2 linked regions of the Kordia sp. SMS9 genome follow. The protein of the gene in region 1 interacts with the protein of each later gene in a pairwise test. Links are inferred from orthologs where the notes say so. Each region holds a gene or a part of one and is shown on either strand. Other genes may lie near its edges.

Region 1 (8,879 bases):
CCGTGTGTAATTTTTTGTTCTTAAACTTGTCACAAAAATCATTAGCTTTTATTGCTTAATTGATAATTTATACGGAATTCTTCTAAAAAATAATTAAATTCGCAGCTATTAAACCATACGCAAAAATCATGAGTAAAAAAGTTGTTATTGTTGCAGCTGCTAGAACTCCTATCGGAAGTTTTTTAGGCGCATTATCCACGATACCTGCTCCAAAGTTGGGAGCTACAGCCATCAAAGGCGCTTTGGCGCAAATAAATTTGGCTCCCGAACATGTTGAAGAAGTAATTATGGGAAATGTTGTACAAGCTGGTACAGGACAAGCTCCTGCAAGACAAGCCGCTATTTTTGCTGGAATTCCCGATACAGTTCCTTGTACTACGGTAAATAAAGTATGTGCTTCTGGAATGAAAGCTGTCATGCAAGCAGCACAAGCTATTGCTTTAGGTGATGCTGCTATTGTAGTTGCTGGAGGAATGGAAAACATGAGTTTAATTCCACATTACTACCACGCAAGAAAAGCGACAAAATTTGGTCCTGCCAAGATGGAAGATGGAATGCAGCGTGATGGTTTGGTAGATGTGTATGACAATGTTGCCATGGGCGTTTGTGCAGATGCATGCGCCACAGAATACGAATTTTCAAGGGAAGACCAAGACGCGTTTGCAATTCAGTCGTACGAGCGTTCTGCAAAAGCGTGGGCAGATGGGAAGTTTGCAAACGAAGTGGTTCCTGTGGAAGTTCCACAACGAAGAGGTGAGCCGATTGTTGTCAATGAAGATGAAGAGTACAAAAACGTAAAAATGGAAAAGATTCCTAATTTACGAGCTGCCTTTACCAAAGATGGTACGGTAACTGCTGCCAATGCTTCCACGATTAATGACGGTGCTGGAGCCATGGTATTGATGAGTGCTGAAAAAGCTGCTGAACTAGGATTGACACCTTTAGCAACTGTAAAAGGATACGCAGATGCAGCACATGAGCCAAAATGGTTTACAACAGCGCCTGCAAAAGCATTACCAAAAGCGTTGGCGAAAGCAGATATAAGCATGGATGAGGTGGATTATTTTGAATTTAACGAAGCATTTTCTGTGGTTGGACTGGCGAATATGAAAATTTTAGGACTTTCTGACGATAAGGTAAATGTAAATGGTGGCGCGGTTTCTTTAGGACATCCGCTTGGTTGTTCTGGAGTGCGAATTTTGATTACATTGCTTAGTGTATTGGAACAAAATAATGCAAAAATTGGAGCGGCAGCAATCTGTAATGGTGGCGGTGGCGCTTCTGCATTTGTTATAGAAAGAGCTTAATTTTCCCATGCTAAAAAACACCGAATTTTAATCCATGCAATACGGAATTTGCAATTTGAGTATTGTTCCGCTTCGTGCAGAACCAACCGATACGAGTGAACTTGTATCGCAAGTACTATATGGAGAACATTTTAAAGTATTGGAGCAACGCAAAAAATGGAGTCGCATTCGCATTGCGTTTGACACTTATGAAGGTTGGATTGACAATAAACAGTACCTAGAAATTACCGAAGACATCTATAAAGAAAAAGACAAAGAGGAGCTAATTTTATCTTCCGATTTGGTAGAATTTGTTACGGATGAATCGCTCTTAATGCCCATTCCGATTGGTTCTGTTTTAAATTCACTGGAATTTCTTTCGCACCAACATGATGGAAATACCGTAAGCGGAATTATTTCCAAAGAGAATATTATTAAAACTTCGTATATGTATTTGGGCGCTCCGTATTTGTGGGGTGGAAAAACACCTTTCGGAATCGATTGTTCAGGATTTACCCAAATGGTGTATAAGCTGAATGGTTATCAACTTTTGCGTGATGCTTCTCAGCAAGCTACACAAGGAGAAGCGTTAAGTTTTATAGAAGAAAGTGAACCTGGTGATTTGGCATTTTTTGACAATGAAGAAGGCACTATTATTCATGTGGGAATCATTATGGAGGATAATTATATCATTCACGCACACGGAAAAGTTCGGATAGATCGTATTGATCATTCAGGAATTTTTAATGTAGAGACACATCGACACACGCACAGACTTCGTGTGATTAAAAAGATTATTTAGTTCTTCTAAAAAAGTTCTAAATACATATAAAAATTACAACATAAAAAAACCTCGCAAATTGCGAGGTTTTTAGTTTTTACACGTTAAGAATTACTGTCCTAACTCTGCTAATTTAGCTTTTACTTGTTTGAATTTTTCATCTTCACCTAAGAAAGAATACAATCCTTTTAATTGCTTTAAGATGCCAACATCGTCTGGTACACTTACAATGATTCCTTCTAATATTGATAGTGATTCTTTGTATAATGAAATTTGTTGTTTTTGGAACTCTTCAAACTTCTTATTATCCGCAGAAGAATTTCCTAATTCATTCATCTTATCAACTACTTCAGAAGCTTCATCTAAATATGTTTTGGATAAGTTTACTGCTGCATTTACATAGCCTGGATCTAGCTCCAATACTTTTCTGTACGCTGCTCTCGCTTCTTCTACATCGCCATTTTCACCACTGATTACTCCAATATTGTAATACGAATCTACATCGTTTGGATTTTTGGTAATAATCTCTTTCATGATTTCTTTAAACTTAGCTGTATCGCCCATTTTGTAGTAGATATTTCCTTTGGTCAATAACAAAGAAGGATCGTCTGGACTCACTTTGATTGCGTCTTCTACTGCCGCTAAGGCTTTTTCATTATCACCAACATGATTGGTATAAATCCAAGAAATATTTTTTACGATTTCTGGTAATCTTGATTTCGTTTTTTCTTGTGTAGGACTTGCATGTGATTTAGATCTAACAGATAAATCTCTAATGTTTTTGTCTTGGAAAGGTTCTTTTTTTCCTGTGGCTACATTGATGGCAAAATACTTTGTTTTTACTCCCGTATATTCCATGTCTTTTAAGTCTTCATAATACTTTAACGCAGTATTATAATCCTTTCCTGAGATTGAATTGGAAGCAGCAAAGTAAAGTAAGTCTTTATTTTCTGGCTGTAAGGTGTACGCCGTATGTAAAAGACTTGATGCATTCGCATTATCTTTAGCATTTTGAGCCGCAATTGCTTTGTCTACCAATTTACCAACCATGGTTTGTAAATTTGGTTTCGCTTCTTTCGTATACTCAAATTTCTTTTGCTCTTTTTCAAATGCTAGTAACTTGTTATAAGCTTCACCTGCAGTTTTTAAAGAAGCGTCCGCGTCCATTCCTTTATCAGCTAAATTCTGGTACGTTTTACCTTTTAAAAAGTAATATTTTGCTTTGTATTTAGCTTCAGCGCTTTCAATTGTTCCAGAAAGTCCTTCCAAAATGCTTTTTGCTTCAGTAGGATTCTCTTTTTTCAATGCTTTCTCAGCGGCTTTTAATTCTTTCTTTTGTGCAAAAGAAAAGGCTGTCATCAACAGTGCTGAAAAAATTAAAATGGTTTTCTTCATTTTGTAAATGTTTAAAATAATTGAGGTTTTTTATTTGTTATTATTCTTGTGATTCTTGCTCACTACTGTTATCCATATCAACTGCCGTGCCATTTTCTGGAGTGTCAATATTTTCAGCATCTTCTATTACATCTTCATCTTCTTGCTCGTTGCGAACTTTGGCAACTGCAGCAATAGAATCTTTTCCTTTAATATTGATCAATCGAACACCTTGAGTCGCTCTTCCCATAACTCTTAAATCAGCAACTGCCATACGAATTGCAATTCCTGATTTGTTGATAATCATCAAACCGTCTTCATCCGTTACGTTTTTAATCGCTACTAATTGTCCCGTTTTTTCAGTCACAGAAATGGTCTTCACTCCTTTTCCGCCACGATTGGTAATTCGGTAATCTTCTAAGCTAGATCGTTTTCCATATCCGTTTTCAGAAACTACTAAGATATTGCTTTCCATATCGTTTACAGCAACCATACCTACAACTTCATCGTTGTCATCTGCAAGCCTGATTCCACGAACTCCAGAAGCATTTCTTCCCATTGGGCGCGTTTTTTCTTCTTCAAAACGAATGGCTTTCCCCGATTTTACAGCCAACATTACTTGACTGTTTCCAGTGGTTAACTTCGCTTCTAGCAATTCGTCACCATCTTTAATGGTAATTGCATTGATACCATTGGTACGCGGACGTGAATACTGTTCTAAAGGCGTTTTCTTCACTTGCCCTTTTTTCGTAGCCATAATCACATAATGATTATTGATGTATTCTTCGTCTTTTAGGTTTTGCGTACAGATAAATGCTTTTACCTTATCATCTTTTTCAATATTGATTAAGTTCTGAATCGCTCTACCTTTCGATGTTTTGCTTCCTTCTGGAATTTCATATACACGCATCCAGAAACATTTTCCTCTTTGCGTAAAGAATAACATATATTGGTGATTGGTTCCAACAAATAAATGCTCTAAGAAATCCTCATTTCGTGTCGCACTTCCTTTTTGTCCAACACCACCACGGTTTTGTTTTTTGTATTCTGTTAACGAAGTACGTTTAATGTATCCTGCATGTGAAATGGTAATCACTACTTTTTCATCCGGAATTAAATCTTCAATACTTACATCGCCACCTGCATATTCGATCATTGAACGACGTTCGTCTCCGTATTTATCTTTGATGACTGCCAATTCTTCTTTAATGATGTCCATTCTTCTTGACTTGTTTGCCAAAATATCACGGTAATCTTCAATACTTTTCATGATGTCATCATACTCTGCACGCAACTTGTCTTGTTCCAGGCCTGTTAACTGGCGTAATCGCATTTCCACAATCGCCTTCGCTTGAATTTCTGTCAATTCAAAACGTTTGATCAAGTTGTTACGCGCATCTTCCGCATTTTGCGAACCACGAATAATGGCAATTACCTCATCAATATTATCAGAAGCAATAATTAATCCTTCTAAAATATGGGCGCGTTCTTCAGCTTTTTTAAGCTCATATTGCGTTCTACGTGTTACGACTTCATGTCTGTGTTCCACAAAGTGATGAATCATTTCTTTCAGATTCAACAATTGTGGACGTCCATGAACTAATGCAATATTATTTACACTAAAAGACGACTGTAATGCAGTGTACTTATATAATTTATTTAAAACGATGTTTGGAATTGCGTCACGTTTCAAAATGTACACAATGCGCATTCCTTTTCTATCTGATTCATCACGAATCGAAGAAATACCATCAATCTTTTTATCATTAATCAAATCGGCAGTTTTCTTAATCATGTCTGCCTTGTTGACTTGATATGGAATTTCAGTAACAATGATACATTCTCTTCCTTGCACTTCTTCCATAACGGCTTTTCCACGCATGACAACTCGTCCGCGTCCTGTTTTAAACGCTTCACGTACGCCATCATATCCATAAATGATTCCACCTGTTGGGAAATCGGGTGCTTTTACGTGCTGAATTAATTCATCAATTTCAATGTCATTATTATCAATATACGCGTGAATTCCGTCTATGACTTCCGACAAATTGTGTGGTGGCATATTCGTTGCCATACCTACTGCAATCCCTGAAGCTCCATTAATTAGTAAGCCAGGAACACGAGTTGGTAATACTGTTGGTTCCTTTAACGTATCGTCAAAATTTAGGGAATGGTCTACGGTGTCTTTATCAATATCTGCCAACATATCATCGGATATCTTGCGCATTCTTGCTTCCGTATAACGCATTGCTGCAGGACTATCACCATCAATAGATCCGAAGTTTCCTTGTCCGTCTACCAACATATAACGCAGACTCCATTCTTGCGCCATACGCACCATAGCGTCGTATACAGAGGTGTCACCATGCGGGTGATACTTTCCTAATACTTCACCTACGATTCTTGCAGATTTTTTATGAGCGGAACTGGATCTCACTCCAAGTTCGTGCATTCCGAACAATACTCTTCGGTGAACGGGTTTCATACCATCTCTTACATCTGGAAGTGCACGTGACACAATGACTGACATCGAGTAATCGATGTAAGCAGACTTCATCTCATCTTCAATATTAATGGGGATTAACTTTTCTCCTTCTGCCATGTATTTTTAGTTTTAATATTTCGAGTTTTACAAATCGAGCCAATATACAACATTTACTAGTATTCAGCGAGGGTTTTAGAGGGCATTTTAACGTTTTTTTATTAACAATTTTTGATAAGTTTTTTACATTATTACGTCTTATTCTTTGAAATGAATAATTTTTTTCATGAATTGCGTTAAATATGCTGACATAGCGGAACAATTTTTGTATTATTCAGTTTGAAGTAGTAATTTTAATGTCGAAAGGAAATAATATATATGGATGATAATTTCTCCCCAAGGGTAAAGGATGTAATAGCCTACAGCAAGGAAGAAGCATTGCGTCTCGGCCATGATTTCATTGGCACAGAACATTTAATGCTCGGACTTCTTCGTGACGGAAGCGGCAAAGCCATCAACATTTTAAACGCATTAGATGTCGATTTGACACATTTGCGTCGAAAAGTTGAGATTTTGAGTCCTGCCAACCCCAATGTGGCAGTCGCACCAAACGAAAAGCGCAATTTACACCTAACCAGACAAGCAGAGAGGGCACTCAAAACTACATTTTTAGAAGCCAAACTTTTTCAAAGTTCTTCTATCAATACCGCACATTTATTATTGTGCATTTTACGAAACGAAAACGATCCTACAACGAAACTATTGAATAAGTTGAAAGTGGATTATGATAATGTTAAAGAGCAATTTAAGTATATGATAACAAATGACGATGATTATATAGACACGCCGCGTTCAGAATCATTCTCGGACGATAATGGCGGTTCGCAAGAATCTTCTAAAGAAAATCCGTTTGGATCTTCTAATTCAGGAGGAAAAGTAAACAAAAAGTCCAAAACACCAGTACTCGACAATTTCGGAAGAGATTTGACAGCGCTGGCAGAAGAAGGAAAATTAGATCCTGTGGTTGGACGTGAAAAGGAAATAGAACGTGTTTCTCAAATTTTGAGTAGACGTAAAAAGAATAATCCAATTTTAATTGGAGAACCGGGTGTTGGTAAATCTGCCATTGCCGAAGGTTTGGCTAATAGAATTATAAAACGTAAAGTGTCTCGTATTCTTTTTAATAAAAGAGTCGTAACGTTAGATTTGGCAAGCTTAGTCGCTGGTACAAAATACAGAGGTCAGTTTGAAGAGCGCATGAAAGCCGTGATGAACGAACTAGAAAAGAATGATGATATTATTCTCTTCATTGATGAAATTCACACCATCGTGGGCGCAGGTGGCGCAACAGGAAGCTTAGACGCCTCTAACATGTTTAAACCAGCGTTGGCAAGAGGTGAGCTGCAATGTATTGGAGCCACTACGCTAGATGAATACAGACAACATATTGAAAAAGATGGCGCTTTAGAACGACGTTTCCAAAAAGTAGTGGTACAACCGACTACGGTAGAGGAAACCATCGAAATTCTAGAGAACATCAAAGATAAATATGAAGAACATCACAATGTAAGCTATACACCTGAAGCCATTAAAGCATGTGTTTCGTTGACCAATAGATACATGACAGATCGTTTTCTTCCAGACAAGGCCATTGATGCTTTAGATGAAGCAGGATCAAGAGTGCATATTACAAATATTGACGTGCCAAAGCAGATTTTAGACCTAGAACGCCAATTAGAAGAAGTGCGTGAATTGAAAAATTCTGTCGTGAAAAAGCAGAAATATGAAGAAGCTGCCAAATTGAGAGACGACGAAAAACGTTTGGAAAAAGAATTGGCAATTTCGCAAGAAAAATGGGAAGAAGAATCCAAACAACATAAAGAAACCGTAAGCGAAGACAATGTCGCGGATGTCGTTTCCATGATGACTGGAATTCCTGTAAATAGAATTGCACAAACAGAAAGTAACAAATTAGCACAACTTCCTGAGTTAATCAAAGGAAAAGTAATTGGACAAGATGAAGCGGTTGGAAAAGTTGTAAAAGCGATTCAGCGTAACCGTGCTGGACTAAAAGATCCAAATAAGCCAATTGGTTCATTTATTTTCTTAGGACAAACTGGAGTTGGTAAAACACAGTTGGCAAAGGTATTAGCTCGTGAGTTATTTGATTCTGAAGATACTTTGATCAGGATTGACATGAGTGAATACATGGAAAAATTTGCTATTTCTCGTTTGGTTGGTGCACCTCCAGGATACGTTGGTTATGAAGAAGGCGGACAATTAACGGAGAAAGTTCGTAGAAAACCGTATGCAGTTGTATTGCTTGATGAAGTTGAAAAAGCGCATCCAGATGTATTTAACATGATGCTACAAGTATTGGACGACGGTTATTTAACGGATAGTTTAGGAAGAAAGATTGACTTTAGAAATACGATCATCATTATGACATCGAATATCGGTGCACGTAAGTTGAAAGATTTTGGAGCTGGAGTTGGCTTTGGAACGAGTGCTCAAAAATCGCAAGCAGACGATCATGCCAGAGGTGTTATTGAAAATGCGTTAAAGAAAGCATTTGCGCCTGAATTCTTAAATAGAATTGACGATGTTGTCATCTTTAATACGCTTGAGCGCGAACATATTCACAAAATCATTGATATTGAAATCGCAAAGTTGTATTCAAGAATCCAAGGTTTAGGATACGATTTACGATTAAGTGACAAAGCAAAAGACTACATCGCTGATAAAGGTTTTGACAAGCAATATGGTGCAAGACCGTTAAAAAGAGCCATTCAAAAATATATTGAAGACGCTTTAGCCGAAGAGATTATTACGGCAAAAATTCATGAAGGAGATAAAATCTTTATGGATTTAGACGAAGACAATGATGAGTTAACTATTAAGATTGAAAAAGCAGAAAAGCCTACTGAATCTTAATAAATTGATCCTCAAATGCATA
Region 2 (5,619 bases), 420 kb from region 1 along the record:
AAATATGAAACCGTAGGCGCTATTCTATTTGCGCCTGGATTGGAATATAAACATTCTTTTAACGACGATGCACAATTTATAGTTGGTGTCAGTATGCATTACGCACCTTATAAAGTAGAAGGTGCGGTGCGGGAAAATATTGGCGGTTTGGCACTAGTGCCCAAAATAGCCTATATCTTTTGACATGAAAACTAAAAAAACGCTCAAAATTAATGCAATTCTGAGCGTTTTTATTATATAAGTAAGTTCAAACTATTGTTTGATAAATTTCTTTGTAGTAATCGCGCCTGTTTCCGTTGTAAGCGTTACAAAATACATTCCTTGTTGCAAGTTTGCTACCGAAATTCTAGAAGTATTTCCGTTGGCAGTAAACACATTTCTTCCTTGTACATCTACAATAGAAACGGTTTTAATCGCTTGATTCGTTGTTGCATCAATGGTTATAAAATCTTTCGCAGGATTAGGATACAACTGAAACTGCTCAGCATCAAACGTATCGGTAGACAGTGTTATCTCAGTATTACGTTCAAAAGTCTCTGTGGTTTCATTCACTCCTAGAAAAGCAGAGACAACCACAACATTGTTATATCTAAAAGCAATATTATCAGCATTATTATCATAATAGTAATACGTTGTTTGTGTCAAAGTTCCAATATTATTAAAAATAGGAGGAATGCTAAAACTTAATGTTTGGTCTATGCGTAAACGTGTTACATTTCCCGTGTATCCTCCACAGCAAAGAACAGCGTCCATACTTAACGTTCCATACGCATCTACGGTAGCTGTAAACGTTCCTGTGAATGTTCCGCTGGTTCCCATAAAAGAAAATGTTCCTGCGGCTGTACCAGAATTGGTGTCGCCAAAACTTAAAGGAAACAATCCTACAAAGGCATTTGTAGTACTATAATTTAAAACAATATCTCCTTGTGAAGCTCCTGTAATATAATTTCCTGTGCCGTCTTCTCTCAAAAAGAACGTGCTAGTTACAGGTGTTCCACCTTGTAAAGTAATACTTTGTACATCCGTAGTGCCGGGATATGTAGTTAGTTGCATCGCAGTTGGTGCTGCATAGGTGTCAACGTTGTTTCCTGTAGGAGTTGACCCATTAAAGTCCCAAAAAATATTGGCGCCTGTGGGTGTTTGGTCAAAAGTCATAGAAGGGTTGACAATCGTAAAATCAGAATTTGGATCCGTATTGAAGGATGCAATAGTTTGTGAAAATCCTGCAATACTAAAAAATAATGCAAGTAAGAGTAATTTTGTTTTCATTGATAAATATTTAGTAGAATAGTATTAATACGTGTAAAGCTACTAAAATAGTGCTAGTAAAAGTGACTTTCGAGCAGAAAAAGCGGTTTCGCGTTGTTTTTAGCACAAAATGAAAGGGCAATAGATGGCTTTTAAGCGATTCTGTAAAAAAGCAATCAGACTTACGTAAAAAAATAATGTAAAAATGCGTGTAAGGCTATTTTAAAGCGTTTTAAGGAATTTTAGGTAAAAGTGATAAATGTTAATAACTATTTTAAAAGCTGCTTAAAAGTATGTAAAAATGAATTTTTGAAATCTTATATTTGTTGTTTACAAGCAAAATAAAAAACAACAAGTAACACTGTTTAAAAATATAAAAATTAAGGAGAATATTTATGAGCGAAGAAACAAAAAACCAATATTCAGCCGATAGTATTCAGGCACTGGAAGGAATGGAGCACGTACGTATGCGTCCATCCATGTACATTGGAGATGTCGGTATACGAGGTTTGCACCATTTGGTATATGAAGTAGTGGATAACTCTATTGATGAAGCGTTAGCGGGTCATTGTGATACGATTAGTGTTGTCATTAATGAAGATAATTCTATCACTACGGAAGATAATGGTCGTGGTATTCCAGTAGGAATTCACCAAAAAGAAGGCGTTTCTGCACTAGAAGTTGTCATGACTAAAATTGGTGCAGGAGGAAAATTCGATAAAGATTCTTATAAAGTTTCTGGAGGATTACACGGAGTTGGTGTAAGTTGTGTAAACGCATTATCCGATCACTTAAAAGCCACAGTTTTTAGAGAAGGAAAAGTGTGGGAGCAAGAATACGAACGCGGAAAACCAATGTATCCTGTAAAGGCCGTTGGTGATTCTGATAAAAATGGTACGATTGTAACGTTTAGACCAGATGCTTCTATTTTTACACAAACCTTAGAGTACAACTATGAAACGCTTGCTAATCGTATGCGCGAATTGTCATACCTAAACAAAGGAATTACAATTACCTTGACGGATAAGCGTAACAAAGATGAAAAAGGTGAGTATGTGGGCGAAGTTTTTCATTCTGATGAAGGACTTAAAGAATTTATTAAATACCTAGATGGAAATCGTGAGCAAATTATTGCCGATGTAATTGCCTTTGAAGGTGAAAAAAATGGAATTCCTGTAGAAGTAGCAATGACGTACAATACGTCGTATTCTGAAAACTTACATTCGTATGTAAACAATATCAATACACACGAAGGTGGAACGCACTTATCAGGATTTAGAAGAGGATTAACGCATACGCTGAAAAAATATGCGGAAGGATCAGGAATGTTAGACAAATTGAAGTTTGATATTTCGGGTGATGATTTCCGTGAAGGACTCACCGCAATTATATCGGTAAAAGTTCAAGAGCCGCAATTTGAAGGACAAACCAAAACAAAACTAGGAAACCGTGAAGTATCAGCTTCTGTGAGTCAAGCAGTATCTGAAATGCTTACGGATTACTTAGAAGAACATCCTGATGATGCTAAAACCATTGTGCAAAAAGTGGTCTTGGCAGCACAAGCACGTCATGCAGCACAAAAAGCGCGTGAAATGGTACAGCGTAAAACGGTGATGAGTATTGGAGGTTTGCCTGGGAAACTAAGTGATTGCTCCGAGCAAGATCCTGCAAAATGTGAAGTATTCCTTGTCGAGGGAGATTCGGCAGGTGGAACGGCAAAGCAAGGTCGTGATCGTATGTTTCAAGCCATCTTGCCATTACGTGGTAAAATATTGAACGTAGAAAAAGCGATGCAGCACAAAGTGTTTGAAAACGAAGAAATCAAAAACATCTTTACAGCACTTGGTGTCACTATCGGAACCGAAGAAGATAGCAAAGCATTAAACCTTTCAAAACTAAGATATCATAAAGTTGTAATTATGTGTGATGCCGATGTCGATGGATCGCATATTGCAACGTTAATCTTAACATTCTTCTTCCGTTACATGAAAGAATTGATTGAAAACGGACATATTTACATTGCTGCACCACCATTATATTTGGTGAAAAAAGGAGCAAAACGTAGATATGCTTGGGACGATCAAGAGCGTGATGTCATCTTAGAAGAATTCGGTCAAGGCGCCAACATTCAACGATACAAAGGTTTGGGAGAAATGAATGCCGAACAACTTTGGGACACCACCATGAATCCTCAATTTAGAACGTTGCGAAAAGTTGTTATTGATAATGGAGGAGAAGCCGATCGTGTATTCTCAATGCTTATGGGAGACGAAGTGCCACCACGTAGAGAATTTATTGAGAAAAATGCAGTATATGCTAATATTGACGCATAACGAATACATTTCATAAAAATAAAAAATGCCTCTTTTTAATTGAAGAGGCATTTTTTATTATATGTTAATGATATTTTTAAAAATGATCATTCCTTAATAAAACGAGAAATCGTAGAATCTCCGTCTTTAAATGTAGTTTTCATAATATACATGCCAGGTTTTAAAAATGATAAATCCACCGTACTTTCTTGATGTGAAACTCTTGTTTCAAAAACAGTTGCTCCAACTAAAGACAGTACATTTAATTTTTCTACAGAAAATCCTTTAAAATCAAAATGCAACTTCTTCTTTACAGGATTCGGATACATCACAATCTTTTTCTGCTTAAATTTCGTTACAGATAAAATATAGTTCCCATGTACCGCTCTATTTCCTTCTGGTGTATCAATAATCAAACTCATATTTCCATTGCCTTCGTCAATAATTTCATAATCTAACGTTCTTTGAGGATCAAAGTTTCCTACGATAATTGTATATAAATATTGATTTTCAAGAGCGCAATTTGGAAGGCAACCTCCAAGCGTTACACTTGGTTGCTGAATGGTAAATGAAGTTGGAGTTATGACAAGTGGTCCTGTTAAATCAAAAGCACTATTAATACCAGCTACGTCCGCACCAAAATTATAGTCGCTGGGTTGTGATCCGTAAAATTGAATTCCTGGATTAGTGCTAGGCAAACCTGGCCAATTTGGCACATTAATGGTATTTCCGTCAATAACCATATAATGTAAAATCCACTTATTTTGATTATTGAGTAATTCCTGTTGCGCAAATCCAAACGTACAAAATAGCAAGGTACAGAAAAGTAGTGTAGTTTTTTTCATGTCGTAATCTTTGAGATAAATGTACGAAAAAACAAGTCGTGGATTGAAAGGTATATACCGTAAATTTGTTTAAATTTATAAAATTGAAGAAAATAAACATCTTTACCTTTCTGATAGTGAACGTGTTGTTTTATAGGGTAGTAAATAGGGTGAATTTCCTGTGTATACTTTTCAATGATTTCATTATTTTTAGGGGAATAAAAAACCTACACGTATCATGAAAAAAAGAATTACTTTAGTAGTATTATTGTGTTTTTCGGCATTACAAGCCCAAGAACTGGAAAGTCTTTTATTAGCTGGCGAAGATGCTAATAAACTTACGGAAAACTATATGAGTCCCTTAATGGAAGGACTTTTATTCAGTATGAATGGCGGTTGGTATACCACTGCAAAAACACATAAAAAGTTTGGTTTTGATATTACTATTTCGGCAAGCGCTAGTTTTGTGCCTGATGCGCGTCAAAACTTTGCATTCAATCCTTCTGATTACCAATTTTTAGTGACAGCGAATGGCGAAACGTCTATTCCAACAGTGATGAGTGAAAATAGTACAGAAACCACTATTGATGTACGCATTCCAATTGATGGCACCAATACCTTCAAAGTTGGGAGTTTTGAAATGCCTGGCGGAATTGCAGAAGACTTTCCTATAAATGCGGTTCCAGCACCCATGCTTCAAGTTGGAATTGGATTGCCGACAAAAACAGATGTGAAAATACGATATGTGCCACAGTTGAACTTTGATGATGATGTAAAAGCAGGTCTTATCGGGATAGGATTGCAACATGATATTACCCAATATTTAGGCCCGATAGATAAATTACCACTCAACGTTTCCATTTTAGCTGCATTTACACGATTGAATGCTACCTATAATATCAACGACGATAGTTTTTCAGATAATGTAACCATTCGCAATGGCGACGCAGAATTTACCATGAACGCATGGACCATTCAAGCATTGGGTTCGTTAGACTTTAAAATTGTGACACTTTACGGTGGATTTGGGTACAATCAAGGAAAATCGGAAATTAATATCAACGGTGATTACAACCTCAGTTATGATGTGGAAGATGAGAATGGAAATACAGTTTCTACCATTACAGAAACCATCACAGATCCTGTAGATCTTGATTTTGAAGCGAGCGGAATTCGTACCACACTTGGAGCGCGCTTAAATTTAGGACCTATAAAAATATTTGGCGACTACACTT

Evidence for each region.
Region 2: the proteins of gyrA (region 1) and gyrB interact in binary tests that used the Escherichia coli proteins (3 or more experiments, as listed by UniProt). The link is inferred for Kordia sp. SMS9 from one-to-one orthologs.

The regions. Positions count from the first base shown.
Region 1 is NZ_CP031153.1:4,855,425-4,864,303, forward strand. What follows is about bases 3,274-6,415. They hold gyrA (DNA gyrase subunit A), read right to left. Parts: upstream 6,044-6,415; coding sequence 3,503-6,043; downstream 3,274-3,502. Other genes in these bases: KORDIASMS9_RS20590 (tetratricopeptide repeat protein), read right to left, coding at 3,274-3,462; KORDIASMS9_RS20600 (ATP-dependent Clp protease ATP-binding subunit), read left to right, coding at 6,302-6,415. Outside these bases: KORDIASMS9_RS20580 (acetyl-CoA C-acyltransferase), read left to right, coding at 129-1,307; KORDIASMS9_RS20585 (C40 family peptidase), read left to right, coding at 1,342-2,088; more of KORDIASMS9_RS20590, read right to left, coding at 2,179-3,273; more of KORDIASMS9_RS20600, read left to right, coding at 6,416-8,857. UniProt on the Escherichia coli protein: A type II topoisomerase that negatively supercoils closed circular double-stranded (ds) DNA in an ATP-dependent manner to maintain chromosomes in an underwound state.
Region 2 is NZ_CP031153.1:5,277,369-5,282,987, reverse strand. Bases 1,174-4,112 are described here. They hold gyrB (DNA topoisomerase (ATP-hydrolyzing) subunit B), read left to right. Parts: upstream 1,174-1,643; coding sequence 1,644-3,581; downstream 3,582-4,112. Other genes in these bases: KORDIASMS9_RS22225 (T9SS type A sorting domain-containing protein), read right to left, coding at 3,668-4,112; KORDIASMS9_RS22235 (T9SS type A sorting domain-containing protein), read right to left, coding at 1,174-1,269. Also shown: KORDIASMS9_RS22240 (hypothetical protein), read left to right, coding at 1-183; more of KORDIASMS9_RS22235, read right to left, coding at 253-1,173; more of KORDIASMS9_RS22225, read right to left, coding at 4,113-4,405; KORDIASMS9_RS22220 (DUF6588 family protein), read left to right, coding at 4,623-5,619. UniProt on the Escherichia coli protein: DNA gyrase negatively supercoils closed circular double-stranded DNA in an ATP-dependent manner to maintain chromosomes in an underwound state.